Regions from separate parts of the Bradyrhizobium sp. 63_E2_N1_3 genome, predicted to be linked through region 1. Evidence: riboswitches for the same ligand, from Rfam matches in the RefSeq annotation. Region 1 holds a riboswitch; the other holds the start of a gene.
What was found. Region 1 has a riboswitch for glycine ahead of AB7531_RS16195 (D-amino acid dehydrogenase). Riboswitches for the same ligand answer to the same signal wherever they lie in the genome.

Region 1 (9,545 bases):
GGCGGCATGGCGGTCTATGCGGTGGCGAGCGTGCTGGCGGTCGCCGCGCCCTCGTTCGAGACGCTGCTGCTGGCGCGCGCGCTGCAAGGACTCGGCACGTCGGCAACGCGCGTGATCGCGACCTCGATCGTGCGCGACTGTTATGTCGGCCGCCGGATGGCGAGCGTGATGTCGCTCGCCATGATGGTGTTCATCGCGGTGCCCGTGATCGCGCCCTCGTTCGGGCAGGCGGTGCTGCTGGTCACGCAATGGCGCGGCATCTTCGTCGTACTGATGCTCTACGGGCTGCTCGCGCTCGCATGGAGCGTGCTGCGGCTGCCTGAAACTCTTCCCGAGTCCGAACGCAGGTCGCTGGCGCCCGCAGACGTGCTCTCGGCGTTCCGGCAGACCGTGACCAACCGCCAGACCATCGGCTATGCGACGGCCGCCGGCAGCGTGATAGGCGCGCTCTTTGCCTATGTCTTCTCAGCGCAGCAGGTCTTTACCGGCGTCTATCATCTCGGCCATTATTTCCCGATTGCCTTCGCCGCGATCGCGGCCGGCACCGCGATCGCCGGTTTCCTCAATGCGAAGCTGGTCGGACGGCTCGGCATGCGCGTGATCTCGCACGGCGCGCTGACACTCTACACCGCGGTTGCGGGCGTGATGCTGCTGACGGAAACTCTCGGCATGCTGCCGCTCTCCTTGTTCATGGTGCTGTCCGCCCTGATGATGTTCTCGTTCGGCATGATGGTCGCGAACTTCACCGCACTGGCCATGGAGCCGCAGGGCCACATCGCCGGCACCGCCTCCTCGCTCTACGGCTCGATCACGACGCTGATCGGCATCGTCGTCGGCATGGCGATCGGGCAGAGTTTCGACGGCACGCTGCTGCCGTTCTCGGTCGGCTTCTTCCTGTCGACGCTGGCGGCGCTTGCGATCGTGCTGGTGGTGGAAAAGGGACGGCTGTTCAAGCCGCATCATCGTCCCATCGCATGAGGAACTTCCCGGCCGCGTCGATGTTGTACTGCAGCAATTCGAAAGGCTGCCTCATGGAACCGGAACATCGCGAAGACAACACCACCCCGGATCGGGCGGGAACGGAGCGCCCGACGCCGGGCGCCGACCGAACTGCGTTCACTCCCCCCTTCGCGAGCGAAGGCCTCGAGCGAATCCGCGACAGCCACTGCTGAGCGCAAAGCCTAGTCCGTCGGGCGCCTGCTGGCGCTGAAGTCCTGCGCGGCGCTCTCGGGCGTCGCGCTGCTCGTTCGCGGTGGCACGATCAGCACGACCACGTCCCGCGTCAGGCCGGGCTTGCCCCATAGCGTCGCCTGCACGGTGAACTGGCGTCTGACGAAATGCTCGGCGCGCGCGGACACCGACTCCATCCACCTGCCGCAATAGTCCTGGCCGCTGAAGCAGAGCGCGGCCCAACCGCGATCCAATGTCGTCTTTCGCGGCATGCCCCACGTGTACTGAAATTCGAACGGCCGCGCGTAATACGGATGGTCCGGACTGTAGAACGCGGTCGCAAAGGCCAGCGAATCGTCGCCGCTGACGGCGCTGAGCGGTTCCCCGGTCAGCTCGTGCCACTCGCGAGTAATCTCGTTAGCTACCTGCGCGTAGAAATTCCGGCCCTCTTCGTAGCCGTGATTGTTGCGATAGACGGCGTGAATCGGGGCGGCGACGAAGACAGCGGCGAGCCCAACGATTGCGGTGATGACCGTGACATTGACGGTGTAGAATCTTTCGATCGGGTAGCGCGTGCCGCAAACGATCAGCACGACGAACAGGAACAGCCCTTGCAACGCCCATAGCGACGGCAGATCGGTGCCCATCGCCAGCGACGTCAGGACCGGCAGTACGATCGTGCCGATCGCAACGTAAAAAAGAAGCCGCAGGCCGGAACTCATCGCGGCGAAGTCGGCCGCAAATTGTTTCAGCCGTGTGCCGGCGATGATCACCCAGAAGACGGCCGATACGCTGATGGCCGCCACGAGTCCGAGCAGGAAGTTCTGCACCTCGCCGAGCGAGCTCACGAAGTTGCCGTTGGCGTGCGCCATCGCGTAGGTGAAGGCCGACGCGCCCGTCGTCGCGAGCCAGTAGATATGCGGCGACAACACCGCGAGCCCGACCACGACCGATATCCACGGCGAAGCGGACGTGAAATAGGCGCGGCGCGCGGGATGAGCCAGCGCGGCAAATGCAAAGCTCGCCACGAGGAAGACCGAATAATATTTGCCGACCATCGCCAGCGCCGTGGTGCATCCTACCGCGACCGCCCAGGCCGCGCTGCGGGTCTCGAACGCGCGCAGAAAACACCAGGTCGCGAGCGGCCAGAGCGCAAGAAGCACCGCGTTGGCGTTGAAGCGCTGGGCGTGGAATTGATAGGCCGGCGTCAGCATCAGGAGCAGCAGCACCAGGATGCGCTTGTGCCCGGTCACGAACTGCCGTGCGATCCGGTCGACGAAAAACAGGGCGAGCCCGGCATTGGCCATCGCCATCAATTGCAGCGACCAGTCGCTGAGCGGGAAGACGGAGGTCCACACCGCCGTAACCCAGCCCATCAGCGGCGGATGCTTGTGGTAGCCCCACGCGAAACGGCGCCCGAGCGTCCAGGCCTCGAGGGTATCAGGGTGCAGGCCGCTGCCGGCATAGGCGACGGCCAGATAGACCGTCCAGAGCGCGACAAAGCACACAATGAGAAGCGGAACGGCCCAACCCGTCTCGACGCCGTCGAGCCAGCGCAGGAAAGGCCGCCGCCATCGCGCCGGCGCGCGATCGGACCGCTCGGCCATCGCCCGAAATGAAAAATCAATCGACACGGGACTCAAATGCAGGAAGGAAGTGATGTGCGAACTGCGCACATCTATTTCAAGTCAGAAACAAATAGCAATGATTGGACACTGGAAGAGTTAAAAGCTGACGCGAGGCTGACAAACGAAAACGGCGCCGCTGATGACAGCGACGCCGCGTAACGCTCGGGGAAAGCGCGCGGGCGCGCCCTCGCCTTACTCGGTCTTGTCGATGTTCCAGAACACCGGCGTCGCCGGGCCGTCGAGCACGCCGGTGAGCGACTTCCGCCACGCGCTCGGCGCCAGATACTGGCCGAGCGGCACGTAAATCACCTGGTCATAGGCTTCCTTCTGGATCTCGGTCGCGATCTTCTTCTGATCGTCGAGCGAGGCGGCGCGGACGAAGTCGTCCTTGAGCTTCTCGATCTTGGCGTTTTCCGCCCAGCCGAACCAGCCCTTCTTGCCCTGGCCGCCGATCGACAGATTGGCGATCGGGTTGGACACGTCGGCGCTGACCCAGTTGGTGAAGAACATGTTCCAGCCGCCCTCCTTCGGAGGCTTCTGGCTGGCGCGCCTGCTGACCACCGTCTGCCAGTCGGTCGCCTGCGCGTCGACCTTGAAGCCGGCCTCGCGGAGCAACTGCACCGCGACCGTCGGCTGCGCCTTCAGCGTCACGACGTCGCCGGGCACCATGACCACGACGGGCGTGCCGTCATAGCCGGACTCGGCGAGCGCCTTCTTGGCTTCCGCCATGCCGTTGCCCTTGACCAGCGATTCCGAGCCGACGTCGGTCGCGAACGGCGTATCGCAGATGAAGAACGCACCGCAGATCTTGTAGTATTTGGGATTGCCGACGAGCGCGTCGAGCACGTCCTTCTGGTTCATCGCCAGAAGTGCGGCACGGCGGATCTTCGGATTGTCGAAGGGCGGATAGAGGAAGTTCATGCGCCCAAGGGTCTGGTAGCCGAACTTGTTCAGCGTCTCGGTCTTGAGGTCGGCATTGCCTTCAAGGACGGGCAGCAGATCCCACGGCGGCACTTCCATGAAGTCGATGTCGCCCGATTGCAGCGCGTTCACTGCGGTCTGCGCATCCGGCATGGTGATCCATTCGACGCGATCAACCTTGACCACCTTGCCTCCGGCAGTCCAGCTCGACGCCTCCTTGCGCGGCACGTAGTCGGTGTTCTTGACGTACACCGCCTTCACGCCGGGCTGGAATTCACCCTGCACGAACTTGAACGGACCGGAGCCGATCTGCTCGGGGATCTGCTTGTCCGGCGGCGTTTCGGCGAGACGCTTCGGCATCATGAAGGCGACGCGCGAGGACGGCTTGCCGATGGATTCGAGCACGAGGCCGTAGGGCTCCTTCAGCTTCAGCGTGATCGTCTTGGGGTCGGTCGCCTCGATGCTCGCAGTAAACTGCATCATCTGCTGGCCCATGCCGTCGACCGCGGCCCAGCGCTTCAGCGAAGCGGCGCAGTCTTCCGCCGTCACCGGCGTACCGTCGTGCCACTTCAGGCCGTCGCGCAGCGTGAAGGTGTAGGTGAGCTTGTCGTCGGAGATCTTCCAGTCCGCCATCTGCGGCTGGATCTTGAAATTCGAGTCCGTCGCGATCAGCGTGTCGTAGACCATGTAGCCATGGTCACGCGTGATGTAGGCGGTGGTGAAAATCGGATCGATGATGCGCAGATCCGAATGCATCACCGCGGTGATGGTCTTGCTGGCGGCGGCAAGTACCGGCGAGGCCATCGCCGTCGAAAGCGCAACGACCGATAGCGCAAGTGTGGAGGCGAACGCGCGACGCCCCCGGCGCATCAAGCTCAACATAAAAGTTTCTCCTGACGTGAAACTGTTCAAAGGCAGGTTATTGGTTGAGCATTCGGTTCGTTCTTTAGGCGAACTAACCTCATGCGATGCCTTTGTCTTTCGAGACTTGCAGACAGTGTTGAGCGCGTCAATCCGGTTTCGGTGCAGCCCCAAGCGGCGCGCCCACGGGCTCCACAAAGATCGGTTTGGCTCTACAACGCTTTCCGCCAGTCCCGTCCGCGCCAATGCAATGCGCGTTCCATCTTTCGAAGCTTGAGAGACATTAAGATGAATCCAGCCAATCTTCCCTTCGATTCCGAGGCGATGCTTGAGGGCCTGCGCACCTGGGTGGAATGCGAGAGCCCGACCTGGGACGCGGGCGCCGTCAACCGCATGCTCGATATCGCAGCGCGGGATATGGCGATCATGGGTGCGACGATCGAACGCATCAGCGGCCGACAGGGCTTTGGCGGCGTGATGCGCGCGCGCTTCCCGCATCCGAAACAGGGCGAGCCGGGCATCCTGATCGCCGGCCACATGGATACCGTCCACCCGGTCGGCACCATCGAGAAGCTGAAATGGCGGCGCGAGGGCAACAAGTGCTACGGCCCCGGCATCTACGACATGAAGGGCGGCAACTATCTCTCGCTGGAAGCGATCCGCCAGCTGGCACGTGCTTCCTTCACCACGCCGCTGCCGATCACCGTGCTGTTTACGCCCGACGAGGAAGTCGGCACGCCCTCGACGCGGGACATCATCGAAGCGGAAGCCGCGCGCAACAAATATGTGCTGGTGCCCGAACCGGGCCGCGCCGACAACGGTGTCACCACCGGACGTTACGCCATCGCGCGTTTCAATCTGGAAGCGACGGGCCGACCGAGCCATGCCGGCGCAACATTGTCGGCCGGACGCTCGGCGATCCGCGAGATGGCGCGGCAGATCCTCGCCATCGACGCGATGACGACGGAGGACTGCACCTTCTCGGTCGGCGTCGTGCACGGCGGACAATGGGTCAATTGCGTTGCCACGACCGCCACCGGCGAGGCGCTGTCCATGGCCAAGCGCCAGGCCGATCTCGACCGCGGCGTCGAGCGGATGCTGGCGCTGTCGGGCACGTCCAATGATGTCACGTTCAAGGTGACGCGCGGCGTCACGCGCCCCGTATGGGAGCCCGATGCCGGCACCATGGCGCTTTATGAAAAGGCGCGCGGCATCGCCAAGTCGCTCGGCACCGATCTGCCGCATGCGAGCTCTGGCGGCGGCTCCGACGGCAACTTTACCGGTGCGATGGGCATCCCGACGCTCGACGGCCTCGGCGTGCGCGGCGGCAACGGCCACACGCTCGAGGAGTTCATCGAGGTCGAGAGCCTGGTTGAACGCGGGCGCCTGATGGCCGGCTTGCTGGCGACGCTCGACTGACGACGCAGCCTTCGCACTGCACAATGCGTTGGCAGTCGCGGTTTAAATTTAGCCTTGTCTAAAAATGAGGCGCATCGTACTGCTCGATTGTCCACGCGACGATGCGGGAGAGATCGCAACGAGAGTTCAGGCTTTCGTTGCGGCGCCGACGGAGCAACCGCCCCGGAAACTCTCAGGCAAAAGGACCGTATCGTCAGGACGATCTGGAGAGAGGCGGCGCGATCTTGGGATCGTGACGTCCACCGAAGGGGATAGTCCGGAGCTGACCTCGCCGAGGTCCGCAACGGATCAAGCTCTCAGGTAACCGTGACAGATGGGGCGCCGCCAACGGCCTTTGGCCGGCGGTTAGCCGACTCTAACTCACGGGAGCCCCGAACCTGCCATGACCCATATCGCCATCATCGGCGCCGGCATCACCGGCGTAACGACCGCCTATGCCCTGCTCGAACGCGGATACAAGGTGACGGTGCTCGACAAGCACCGCTACGCCGCGATGGAGACGTCCTTCGCCAATGGCGGACAGCTCTCCGCCAGCAATGCCGAAGTCTGGAACAGCACCGCCACGATCCTGAAAGGCCTGCGCTGGATGTTCCGGCGCGATGCGCCGCTGCTGATGAACCCGCGGCCGAACTGGCACAAATATTCGTGGATGAGCGAGTTCGTCGCCAATATCGGCAACTACCGCGCCAACACGGTCCAGACCACGCGGCTCGCGATCGAAGCCCGCAAGCATCTGTTCGAGATCGCGGAGCGCGAAGGCATCGACTTCGATCTCGAACGCCGCGGCATCCTGCACATCTATCACGACAAGAAGGGTTTTGAATCCGGCCTGCAGGTCAATGCGCTATTGAAGGAAGGCGGGCTCGATCGCCGCCCGGTGACGCCGGAGGAGATCCGCGCCATCGAGCCGACGCTGCGCAAGGACTATTTTGGCGGCTTCTACACGCCGTCGGATGCGACCGGCGATATCCACAAGTTCACGCGCGGACTTGCGGAAGCCTGCAAGCGGCGCGGCGCGACCTTTATCCACGAAGCCAACATCGATTCCATTGCCCAGGCAGGTGGCGGCTTTGTCATCGGCTGGGCTGATCTTTCGGCCAGTGACACTGTCGCATCCGCGCGCGGCATGCTGAAGGCTGATGGCGTCGTGGTCTGCGCCGGTGTGGCCAGCCGCCACTTCGCCGCCCTCCTCGACGAGCGCGTCAACGTCTATCCGGTGAAGGGCTATTCGATCACCGTTCAGCTCGACACTGCCGCAAGCCGCAATGCGACGCCGACCGTGAGCCTGCTCGACGAAGCCGCAAAAATCGTCACCAGCCGGCTCGGCGCCGATCGCTTCCGCGTCGCAGGCACCGCCGAATTCAATGACTTCAACCGCGACATCCGCGCCGACCGCGTGCAGCCGCTGGTCGACTGGGTGCGCAGCAACTTCCCCGGCGTCGAAACGTCCAAGGTTGTGCCCTGGGCCGGGCTGCGGCCGATGATGCCGAACATGATGCCCGTGGTGCGCGCAGGACGGATGCCGGGCGTGTTCTTCAACACCGGCCACGGCCATCTCGGCTGGACCTTGTCGGCCGCGACCGCGCAGATGATTGCCGGGACCATCGATGGCTGGCGCGGGCTCAACGCACCGCCGGCCGCACCGTCACTCAGGGTTGAGCACAAGTTCCGTCATGCATCCTGAGTGGTCGATATCGGAGGCTCGGCGGCCCCTTGCGACCGCCCTGCCCTTGGCACACAATTTGCCCCGAAACGTCGGCTTCCACGGCCGGCTTTCCAGCCCGAGTGACAGGCGTGCATGATAGACAGAACCGATTCCACAGGGGCCTCCCGGCCCCACAAGTTCCGCAGCCGGAGATAGGTGCATGCTAGGTTATCTCATTCGCCGCGTTCTGGCCGCGGTGCCCGTGATGGGCGTCGTCGCGCTGTTCGTCTTCCTGCTGCTGCGGCTGACGCCGGGCGATCCCGCCGCCATTCTCGCCGGCGATAACGCGACGCCGGAACGGCTGGAACGCATCCGCGACTCGCTCGGCCTCAACGAGCCGCTGATCGTGCAATTCATCACCTGGGTGAACAAGCTGCTGCACGGCGATCTCGGGACGTCGCTGATCTCCAACCTGCCAGTCATGAAGATGATCAGCCAGCGCGTCGAACCGTCGATCTCGATCGCGCTCTCGACGATCATTCTCGCCGTGATCGTCGCCGTGCCGCTCGGCGTCATCGCGGCGTGGAAGCACGGCACCTGGATCGACCGTTTCGTGATGGGCCTCTCCGTGCTCGGCTTCTCCGTGCCGGTGTTCGTGGTCGGCTATCTCCTGATCGAGGTCTTCGCGATCGACCTTCGCTGGGTGCCGGTGCAGGGCTTCCGCAGCATCTTCAACGGCTTTGGACCGTTCTTCGAGCGCATCATCCTGCCGACCTGCGCGCTCTCCTTCATCTACATCGCGCTGATCGCGCGCATGACGCGCGCGGCGATGCTCGACGTGCTCGGTGAGGACTACGTCCGCACCGCCCGCGCCAAGGGCATCAACGAGGTCGCCGTGATGATGCGCCATGCGCTGCGCAACGCCGCGGTGCCCGTCATCACCGTGATCGGCACCGGCTTTGCGCTGCTGATCTCCGGCGTCGTCGTCACCGAGAGCGTGTTCAACATCCCCGGCATCGGCCGCCTCACGGTGGACGCGGTGCTGGCGCGCGACTACCCAGTCATCCAGGCGATGATCCTGCTGACGTCGCTGATCTATGTCGTCGTCAATCTCCTGATCGACGTCGCCTACACGCTGCTCGATCCCCGGATCCGGTACTAGGGCTAAGGATAACAACAAAAATGTCCGTCGATAGCCTTCCCCAGTCGTCCATTCCGATCACGTCGCCGCTGCGGCCGCGTTTCGGATTCCTCACCTCGACGCCGATCATCGCGGCGGCCACGATCCTGCTCGCGCTGATCGTGCTGGTCTCGATCCTGGCGCCGCTGATCGCGCCGCACGATCCGGTCCAGCTTGCGCCCTCGCAGCGGCTGAAGCCGGCCTCGGCGCAGTTCCTGCTCGGCACCGACGCCTATGGCCGTGACCTCTTGTCGCGCGTCATCTATGGTGGCCGCATCTCGCTCCTGATCGGCATCGGCTCGGCGATCCTGTCGATCGTCATCGGCCTTGCGATCGGCCTGGTCTCCGGCTTCTTCAAGCTGGTCGATGCCGTCCTGATGCGCGTCATGGACGGCCTCATGGCGATGCCGAGCATCCTGCTCGCGATCGCCGTGGTGTCGCTGTCCGGCGCCAGCATCTGGACCGTGCTGGTCGCGATCACCATCCCCGAAATACCGCGCGTGGCACGCCTGGTACGCTCGGTCGTGCTGTCCGCGCGCGAGGAGCCTTACGTCGAGGCCGCGATCTCGGTCGGCTCCAGCCTGCCGAAGATTATGTGGCGCCATCTGATGCCGAACACGATCGCACCGCTGATCGTCCAGGGCACCTATGTCTGCGCCTCCGCGATCCTGACCGAGGCCATTCTCTCCTTCCTCGGCGCCGGCATCTCGCCGGAGACGCC
Region 2 (9,545 bases), 160 kb from region 1:
CGACCACGCCGGAGCCGATCTGCTTCTTGCCGTCGTCCGCAAGGCTCTTGAGATCCTTCATCTCGATGCCCTCGACCGCGCGCGCCATCAGCTTGACGTCGCCGACCTCGCGCACGCCTGCGGCTGCGCCGTTCCCGACGGATGTACCGCCGCCCATCGCGAGCTTCTTGCGGGCGTCGGAGAGCTCGCGCTCGAGCTTCTTGCGCTCCTCCATCAGGGCTGTGATGCGCGCCGGGACGTCGTCGATCGAGGTGCGCAGCTCGTTGGCCGCGGTCTTCGCCAGCGCCATGGTCTCGTTGGCGTGCCTGCGCGCATAATTGCCGGTCAGCGCCTCGATGCGGCGCACGCCGGAGGCGACCGCGCTCTCGCCGGTCAGCGTGATCAGGCCGATGTCGCCGGTGCGCTTCACATGGGTGCCGCCGCAGAGCTCGACGGACCAGCCGAGCGCGTTGGTGCCGCGCTCCCGCGCGGTCCGGCCCATCGAGACGACGCGGACCTCGTCGCCATACTTTTCGCCGAACAGCGCGCGCGCGCCGGCCTCGCGGGCCTCGTCCACGCCCATGACGCGGGTGGTGACCTCGTCATTCTCCAGCACCACGTCGTTGGCGATGTCCTCGACGCGGGCAAGCTCTTCCGCCGTGATCGGCTTCGGATGCACGAAGTCGAAGCGCAGCCGGTCCGGCGCGACCATTGAGCCGCGCTGGGCGATGTGGTCGCCGAGCACCTGGCGCAGCGCCTCGTGGATGAGATGCGTCGCCGAATGGTGCGCGCGGATCGAGGAACGCCTGCCGTGATCGACCTCGAGCTGCAGCGCGGTGCCGAGCTTCAGCTCGCCGCTCTCCACGGTGCCGACGTGGACGAAGAGATCGCCGAGCTTCTTCTGCGTGTCGGTAACGCGGAACTTGATGCCGCCCTCGCCGCTGAGCACGCCGGTGTCGCCGACCTGGCCGCCGGACTCCGCGTAGAACGGCGTCTGGTTGAGCACGATCGCGCCGGTCTCGCCGGCCTTGAGGCTCGCGGTTTCCTGGCCGTCCTTCACCAGCGCGGAGACCACGCCTTCGGCGCTCTCGGTCTCATAGCCCAGGAATTCGGTGGCCCCGAGCTTCTCGCGCAGCGGGAACCAGATCGCTTCGGAAGCTGCCTCGCCAGAACCCTTCCAGGACTCGCGCGCCTTGGCCTTCTGGCGCTCCATCGCGTCGGTGAAAGAGGCCTGGTCGACGCCGATGCCGCGCGACTTCAGCGCGTCCTGCGTGAGATCCAGCGGGAAGCCGTAAGTGTCGTACAGCGTGAAGGCGACGTCGCCGTCGAACATGTCGCCTTTCTTCAGGGACGCGCTCTTCTCGTCGAGGATGGCAAGGCCGCGCACCAGCGTCTTGCGGAAGCGGGTCTCTTCCAGCCGCAGCGTTTCCTCGATCAGATTCTCCGCGCGCATCAGGTCGGGATAGGCCTGGCCCATCTCGCGCACCAGCGCCCAGACCAGCCGATGCATCAGCGGCTCCTTGGCGCCGAGCAGCTGCGCGTGGCGCATCGCACGGCGCATGATCCGGCGCAGCACATAGCCGCGGCCCTCGTTCGAGGGCAGCACGCCGTCGGAGACGAGGAACGCCGAGGAGCGCAGATGGTCGGCGATGACGCGGAACGAGGCCACGGTCTGCTCGTTCGGCCCGCTGCCGAGTGCGGACGCGGTCGCGTCGATCAGATGGCGGAACAGGTCGGTCTCGAACACGCTGTCGACGCCCTGCATAATGCAGGCCATGCGCTCCAGCCCCATGCCGGTGTCGATCGAGGGACGCGGCAGATCCACGCGCTCCTCCTTCGTCACCTGCTCGTACTGCATGAACACCAGGTTCCAGAATTCGAGGAAGCGGTCGCCGTCCTCTTCCGGCGAGCCCGGAGGTCCACCCCAGATGTGATCGCCGCGATCGATGAAGATCTCCGAGCACGGGCCGCACGGCCCGGTGTCGCCCATCGCCCAGAAATTGTCCGAGGTCGGGATGCGGATGATGCGGTCCTCGGAGAAGCCCGCGATCTTCTTCCACAGGCCGGCCGCCTCGTCGTCGGTGTGGTAGACGGTGACGAGCAGCTTGTCTTTCTTGAGCCCGAACTCCCGCGTGATCAGGGTCCAGGCCAGCTCGATCGCGCGCTCCTTGAAATAGTCGCCGAACGAGAAATTGCCGAGCATCTCGAAGAAGGTGAGATGGCGCGCGGTGTAGCCGACATTGTCGAGGTCGTTGTGCTTGCCGCCGGCGCGCACGCATTTCTGCGACGTGGTGGCGCGCTGATAGGGCCGCTTCTCGACGCCGGTGAAGACGTTCTTGAACTGCACCATGCCGGCATTGGTGAACATCAGCGTGGGATCGTTGCGCGGCACCAATGGCGAGGACGACACGATCTCGTGGCCGTTCTCGGCAAAGAAGTTCAGAAAGGTCGACCTGATCTCGTTGACGCCGCTCATGTTCATCCAATCGGGTGTGCTTGGACCCGCGATACGCCATCCAAACCGGGCATTTGGGCTGATATCTGCGGGTCAAAGCGCTTTTAGACAAGGCCAGCTGCGCTGTCCAGAAACTGTGCAAGGAGATCAGTGAGTTGCCGCAGGCGCGCAATCCCGTTTGCAATCCCGTTGAAAGCCGCCAGGTGCGCGTTGACAGGCTTGGCCGGCCTGTGGTCTGTACCCATCTGTATCGTACGGCCACGTCGGGAGAGACCGGCTTTGGTGCCGGCGCCGAAGGAGCAACCGCCCCGGAAACTCTCAGGCAAAAGGACCGCGTGGCTTTGACGACATCTGGAAAGAGGCGCCGACGGGCATAAGACCCGGACTGCGTCCGCCGACGGGATAATACTCTCAGGCACAGCGACAGATGGGGCTTCGACTGGTTGCTACCGGGGAATCGTCCCCGGGGAACCGCCGAGGGCCCCGTGATGCTTGCGCGCGACGACCAAGATTCCCTCAAACGTACGCCCCTTCACGGGCTTCATGTCTCCCTCGGCGGCAAGATGGTGCCGTTCGCGGGCTATGACATGCCCGTTCAGTACCCCGCGGGCGTCCTTAAAGAGCACCTCCATACCCGTTCCTCCGCCGGCCTGTTCGACGTCTCCCACATGGGTCAGCTCGCGCTTCGGCCGAAGTCGGGCAAGGTCGAGGACGCCGCCCGCGCGCTGGAACGGCTGGTGCCGCAGGATATCGTGGCGATTGCCCCGGGACGGCAGCGCTATGCCCAGTTCACCAATCCGGACGGCGGTATTCTCGACGATCTGATGGTCGCCAATTTCGGCGATCACCTGTTCCTGGTCGTCAACGCCGCCTGCAAGGAAGCGGACGAGGCGCATCTGCGCGCGCATCTCTCGGACGACTGCATCATCGATTCGCTTCAAGACCGCGCCCTGATCGCGCTGCAGGGCCCGAAGGCAGAAGCCGCATTGGCGAAATTGTGTGCAGAGGCGCCCTCCATGAAGTTCATGGATGCCGGCCCGCACAAGGTCGCCGGTCTCGACTGCTTCGTCTTGCGCTCCGGCTACACCGGCGAGGACGGGTTCGAGATTTCGGTCCCCGCGGCCGATGCCGAGCGCCTCGCCAAAACGCTGCTGGACAATCCCGACGTGATGCCGATCGGCTTGGGGGCCCGCGACAGCCTGCGGCTGGAAGGCGGGCTCTGCCTCTACGGCCACGACATCGACACCGCCACCACGCCGGTCGAGGCCGCGCTGGAATGGTCGGTGCAGAAGAGCCGCCGCAGCGGCGGCGCCCGCGCCGGTGGTTTTCCCGGCGCTGATACGATCCTCGCCCATTTCGATCACGGCGCGAGCCGCCGCCGCGTCGGCCTGCGCACGGAAGGCCGCGCGCCGGTGCGCGAGGGCGCGATGCTGTTTGCGGATGACGCGGGCGGCGAGCCGATCGGAAAGGTCACCTCGGGCGGTTTCGGCCCGAGCCTGAACGCGCCGGTCGCGATGGGCTACGTGCCCTCCGCCCTGAGCGCGCTCGATACAAAACTCTTCGCCGAGGTGCGCGGCCAGCGGCTGCCGCTCACGGTCGCCGCTATGCCTTTCGTGAAAAACACCTACAAACGCTGAGGACTGAGAAAATGACCACGACGCTGTACACCTCCGACCACGAATGGCTGGCCATCGACGGCGACGTCGCCACCGTCGGCATCACCGACTACGCGCAGTCGCAGCTCGGCGACGTCGTATTCGTCGAGCTGCCCAAGGTCGGCCGTGCGCTGAAGAAGGCCGAAGCCGCCGCCGTCGTGGAGTCGGTGAAGGCCGCCTCCGACGTCTACGCGCCTGTTACGGGCGAAGTGCTCGAGACCAACGACGCGCTCGCCGCCGAGCCGGCGCTGGTGAACTCGGACGCGCAAGGCAAGGCGTGGTTCTTCAAGATCAGAATTGCCGACAAGAGCGAGCTCGGCGGCCTCATGGATGAGGCCGCCTACAAGGCACATACGGCGTGAGATGAAGCGAACTCTGACCTCATATTCGGTGTCATCACCCGCCTTGTGCGCACTGCGCACTGGGGCGGGTGATCCAGTACGCCGCGGCTTCTCGGCTCAAGCCGTGACGCCTGCGTTTACTGGATGCCCCGCCTTCGCGGGGCATGACGGCGACAGCGAAATCTAAAGCGAGGACCCATGATGACCGCGCACCGCAAATCCAATGGCGACACCGCCGCCACCTTCGTTCGCCGCCACATCGGCCCGTCGGCGCGCGACGTCACCGCAATGCTGGAGGCCGTCGGCGCCAAGAGCGTCGACGCCCTGATGGCGGAGACGCTGCCGGCCTCGATCCGGCAGACCGCCCCGCTCGACCTCGGCAAGCCCTTGAGCGAGACCGAGGCGATCGCGCACATGGCCGAGCTCGCGCGAGAGAACCAGGTCTTCACCTCGCTGATCGGCCAAGGCTATTCCGGCACGGTTTTGCCCGCGGTGATCCAGCGCAACATTTTGGAGAACCCGGCCTGGTACACGGCCTACACGCCCTACCAGCCCGAGATCAGCCAGGGCCGGCTGGAGGCGCTGCTCAACTTCCAGACCATGATCTGCGACCTCACCGGGCTCGACGTCGCCAACGCCTCGCTGCTCGACGAGGCGACCGCCGCGGCCGAAGCGATGGCGCTCGCCGAGCGCCACTCGCGGGTCGAAGCAAAAGCCTTCTTCGTCGACAAGGACGTGCATCCGCAGACGCTGGCGGTGATGCGCACCCGCGCCGAGCCGCTGGGCTGGACCCTGATCGTCGGCGATCCCCTCGCCGATCTCGACAAATCAGACGTGCTCGGCGCGCTGCTGCAATATCCGGGCTCCTCGGGCGCCGTGCGCGACCTCAGGCCCGCGATCGCGACGTTGAAGGCCAAGGGCGCACTCGCGATCGTTGCCGCCGATCTCCTGGCACTGACGCTGCTCGCCTCGCCCGGCGAGCTTGGCGCCGACATCGCGATCGGCTCGGCGCAGCGCTTTGGCGTGCCGATGGGTTATGGCGGGCCGCACGCGGCCTATATGGCGGTGCGCGATGCGCTGAAGCGCTCGCTGCCCGGCCGCATCGTCGGCCTCTCCGTGGACTCGCGCGGGATGCCTGCCTATCGCCTCGCGCTGCAGACCCGCGAGCAGCACATCCGCCGCGAGAAGGCGACCTCCAACATCTGCACCGCGCAGGTGCTGCTCGCCGTGATCGCCTCGATGTACGCGGTCTATCACGGCCCCGAGGGGCTTGCGCAGATCGCGCGCAACGTGCATCGCCGCGCCGCCGTGCTTGCAGCGGGCTTGCGCAAGCTCGGCTTCGCGCCGCAGTCGGATAGCTTCTTCGACACGCTCAGCGTGGACGCCGGTGCCAAGCGCGCCGAGATCGTCGCGCGCGCTACCGCCGAGAAGATCAACCTCGGCGTTGGCGAAACCGCGCTCCGCATCGCGCTCGACGAGACCACGACGCCGGCGACCGTCGAGGCGGTCTGGCGCGCGTTCGGCGGCACGCTTGTTTACGCCGAAATCGACGCGACCACGCGCGAGGTGCTGCCGGAGGCGCTCAAGCGCACCACCGCCTTCCTCACCCATCCCGTGTTCCACGCGCATCGCTCGGAGACCGAGATGCTGCGCTACATGCGCAAGCTCAGCGACCGCGATCTCGCGCTCGACCGCGCCATGATCCCGCTCGGCTCCTGCACCATGAAGCTGAACGCGACCACCGAGATGATGCCGCTGACCTGGCCGGAGTTCGGCAGCCTGCACCCGTTCGCCCCGCGCGAGCAGGCCAAGGGTTACCACGCACTGTTCGCGCGGCTGGAAAAATGGCTGTGCGCTATCACCGGCTATGACGCGATCTCGCTGCAGCCGAATTCGGGCGCGCAAGGAGAATATGCCGGGCTGCTCGCGATCCGCGGCTATCATGCCGCGCGCGGCGAGACGCACCGAAAAATCTGCCTGATCCCCTCCTCCGCCCACGGCACCAACCCGGCTTCGGCCGCGATGGTCGGCATGGACGTGGTGGTGGTCGCCTGCGAGAAGAACGGCGACGTCGACGTCAATGATCTCCGCGCCAAGGCCGAGAAGCACTCGAAGGATCTCGCCGCGGTGATGATCACCTATCCCTCGACGCACGGCGTGTTCGAGGAGCACATTCGCGAGATCTGCGACATCGTCCACGGCCATGGCGGCCAGGTGTATCTGGACGGCGCCAACCTCAACGCGCAGGTCGGCCTGTCCCGGCCCGGCGATTACGGCGCCGACGTCAGCCATCTCAACCTGCACAAGACCTTCTGCATCCCGCACGGTGGCGGCGGCCCCGGCATGGGCCCGATCGGCGTGAAGGCGCATCTCGCGCCGTTCCTACCCGGTCATCCCGCGACGAATGGGGACGCGCCGGTCGGTCCGGTGTCGGCCGCGCCGTTCGGCTCGGCGTCGATCCTCACCATCTCCTACATCTACATTCTGATGATGGGCGGCGACGGCTTGAAGCGCGCCACCGAGATCGCGATCCTCAACGCCAACTACATTGCCGCGCGCCTCGATGCGCGCTTCCCGGTGCTCTACAAGAACGCGAAGGGCCGCGTCGCGCATGAGTGCATCGTCGACCCGCGGCCGCTGAAGACCACGTCTGGCGTCACCGTCGACGACATCGCCAAGCGCCTGATCGATTACGGCTTCCATGCGCCGACCATGAGCTTCCCGGTGCCGGGCACGCTGATGATCGAGCCGACCGAGTCGGAATCCAAGGCGGAGCTGGACCGTTTCTGCGACGCCATGATCGCGATCCGGAAGGAGATCGCCGAGGTCGAGGCCGGCCGCTTCAAGATCGAGGCTTCGCCGCTGCGTCACGCCCCGCATACCGTGCACGACATCGCCGATGACAATTGGAATCGCGCCTACACCCGCGCCGAGGGCTGCTTCCCCGCGGGCACCTCGCGCACCGACAAATATTGGTGCCCGGTCGGCCGCGTCGACAACGTCTATGGCGATCGCAACCTGGTGTGCTCGTGCCCGCCGGTCAGCGATTACGCGGAAGCGGCGGAGTAAGGGATCGTAGCTTCGTAGGGTAGGCAAAGCGACTTGTCCGCCGTAGCTCGAAGAGCGAAGGCGGAAGCGTGCCCACCACCTTTGTGCGCGTTGGAATATGTTGGGCACGGCGCTTGCGCGCCTTTGCCCACCCTACGGCCCCGAACGCATATCTAGGGTGCAACCAGCGAATGGTTCTGTCGGTCCCAACGCCACAGCCGTTCGTTGGTCAGAAGCGTTCCGCCCCACCAGCGTCTGATCGGGTTTTGACGGCGGAAATCCTCCCGACCTTCAAGGACCGCTTCCCCAAATTCGGTGAGCGATAGCCGGCTTCGGCGAAAGGCGGCGTTGCGGCCTCGCGCATCGTGCGGGGCCAGCGTCGCGAGTTTCGGATCGAGACCCGTGATCACCGGCATTGGGCCGGACCCAAGCCCTTCGAGCAGCGGGCCCAATTCCCATTGATCGAACACGCGCGTTTGCAGCGGACCGTCCGGTTGAAACAGCTCCTTGGTACGGTTGTGCCCCCGCGCAATCAGGTCGAGAAGCCGCGCTTCCGTCGTACCTAGTCCGGTGATTGGTGATGGCAGTTCTGCCAGCAATTGTTCCATCGCAGGCTTCAGGAAGGGCAGCCTGGGGAAATCCCTGCCGAGCAATCCGAAACAGAGCTCCGGCGTTGGCGCCCGGTAGGCTTCCCAGGCCATGTTGGCGATCTCGAAGTCGCAGTCCGCGACCTCCAATTCCCGCACCATACGATCGCGAAGCTCTGTGCCGTCCGCTCCGCGCAGATCGAAATTGACACGTCGCAATCTCAGACGATCGGTGATCGATGGATGGGACCGCAAATAATCGAGGGTCCAGATCAGTTGCAACTGACTATTGGGCTCAGGGTCGAACCACAGCTCGATGAGATCGACGCCATAGGTCTCGCAAAACCAAATCAGGCCTGTCTCCTTGTGCGCGAGACCGGTCTGAGGCAACCGGCCAACAAGATCGGACCAACGCACCTCCGGATCGCCTCTGACATGGCCTCCCGTCAGGTATTGCTCGAGGTGATGCGAGGTAGGCAGTGGCCCCGAAACGAAGCGAAAGATGAACGGCACGACCATGTCGGCGCGATCCGCATGGGCAAGACCGACGCCGGACGAACTGGTCAGGATCACGCGTTTCATCGCGAACGCCCCCAAAACGAAACGGGCACTGACGACGTCGGCAACTCAACGTCCTCAGCGCCCGCTCCTCGCGAAAATTTTTCGCGTTAGGTCTTACTCGTCCGCCGGCTCCTCGCCGTCGGCGTCGCGCTCGGGGGTGCCGGCGAGAATCTGCTCGGCAATCAGGCCGGAGTTCTGGCGGATCGAGGTCTCGATCTTGGCGGTGATGTCAGGGTTGGCCTTCAAAAACGCTTTCGAGTTCTCGCGGCCCTGGCCGAGGCGCTGGCTGTCATAGGAGAACCAGGCGCCGGACTTTTCGACGATGCCGGCCTTGACGCCGAGATCGAGGATCTCGCCCATCTTGGAGACGCCCTCGCCGTACATGATGTCGAATTCGACCTGCTTGAAGGGCGGCGCCAGCTTGTTCTTCACCACCTTGACGCGCGTCGTGTTGCCAACCACTTCGTCGCGCTCCTTGATCGCGCCGATGCGGCGGATGTCGAGACGGACGGAGGCATAGAATTTCAGCGCGTTGCCGCCGGTCGTGGTTTCCGGCGAGCCGTACATCACACCGATCTTCATGCGGATCTGGTTGATGAAGATCACCATGGTGTTGGATTTGTTGATGGAGGCCGTCAGCTTGCGCAGCGCCTGGCTCATCAGACGGGCCTGGAGACCCGGCAGCGCGTCGCCCATCTCGCCCTCGAGCTCGGCCTTCGGCACCAGAGCCGCGACCGAATCGACCACCAGCACGTCCACCGCACCCGAGCGCACCAGCGTGTCGCAGATTTCCAGCGCCTGCTCGCCCGTGTCCGGCTGCGAAATCAGGAGCTCGTCGATGTTGACGCCCAGCTTGCGCGCATAGACCGGGTCGAGCGCGTGCTCGGCGTCGATGAAGGCGCAGATTCCGCCCTTCTTC

Region 2: linked by a shared signal. The riboswitch ahead of gcvT (glycine cleavage system aminomethyltransferase GcvT) and the one ahead of AB7531_RS16195 (D-amino acid dehydrogenase) in region 1 are both predicted to bind glycine.

What each region holds. Positions count from the first base shown of each region.
Region 1 is NZ_CP197235.1:3,486,213-3,495,757, reverse strand. It holds gene AB7531_RS16215 (multidrug effflux MFS transporter) at 1-978, shown strand, start outside; gene AB7531_RS16210 (glycosyltransferase family 39 protein) at 1,182-2,777, opposite strand; gene AB7531_RS16205 (ABC transporter substrate-binding protein) at 2,991-4,601, opposite strand; gene AB7531_RS16200 (M20/M25/M40 family metallo-hydrolase) at 4,869-5,999, shown strand; glycine riboswitch at 6,094-6,197, shown strand; glycine riboswitch at 6,201-6,314, shown strand; gene AB7531_RS16195 (D-amino acid dehydrogenase) at 6,382-7,683, shown strand; gene AB7531_RS16190 (ABC transporter permease) at 7,865-8,806, shown strand; gene AB7531_RS16185 (ABC transporter permease) at 8,827-9,545, shown strand, end outside.
Region 2 is NZ_CP197235.1:3,326,280-3,335,824, reverse strand. It holds gene alaS (alanine--tRNA ligase) at 1-2,455, opposite strand, end outside; glycine riboswitch at 2,689-2,777, shown strand; gene gcvT (glycine cleavage system aminomethyltransferase GcvT) at 2,923-4,071, shown strand; gene gcvH (glycine cleavage system protein GcvH) at 4,083-4,451, shown strand; gene gcvP (aminomethyl-transferring glycine dehydrogenase) at 4,632-7,499, shown strand; gene AB7531_RS15395 (hypothetical protein) at 7,652-8,647, opposite strand; gene recA (recombinase RecA) at 8,741-9,545, opposite strand, start outside.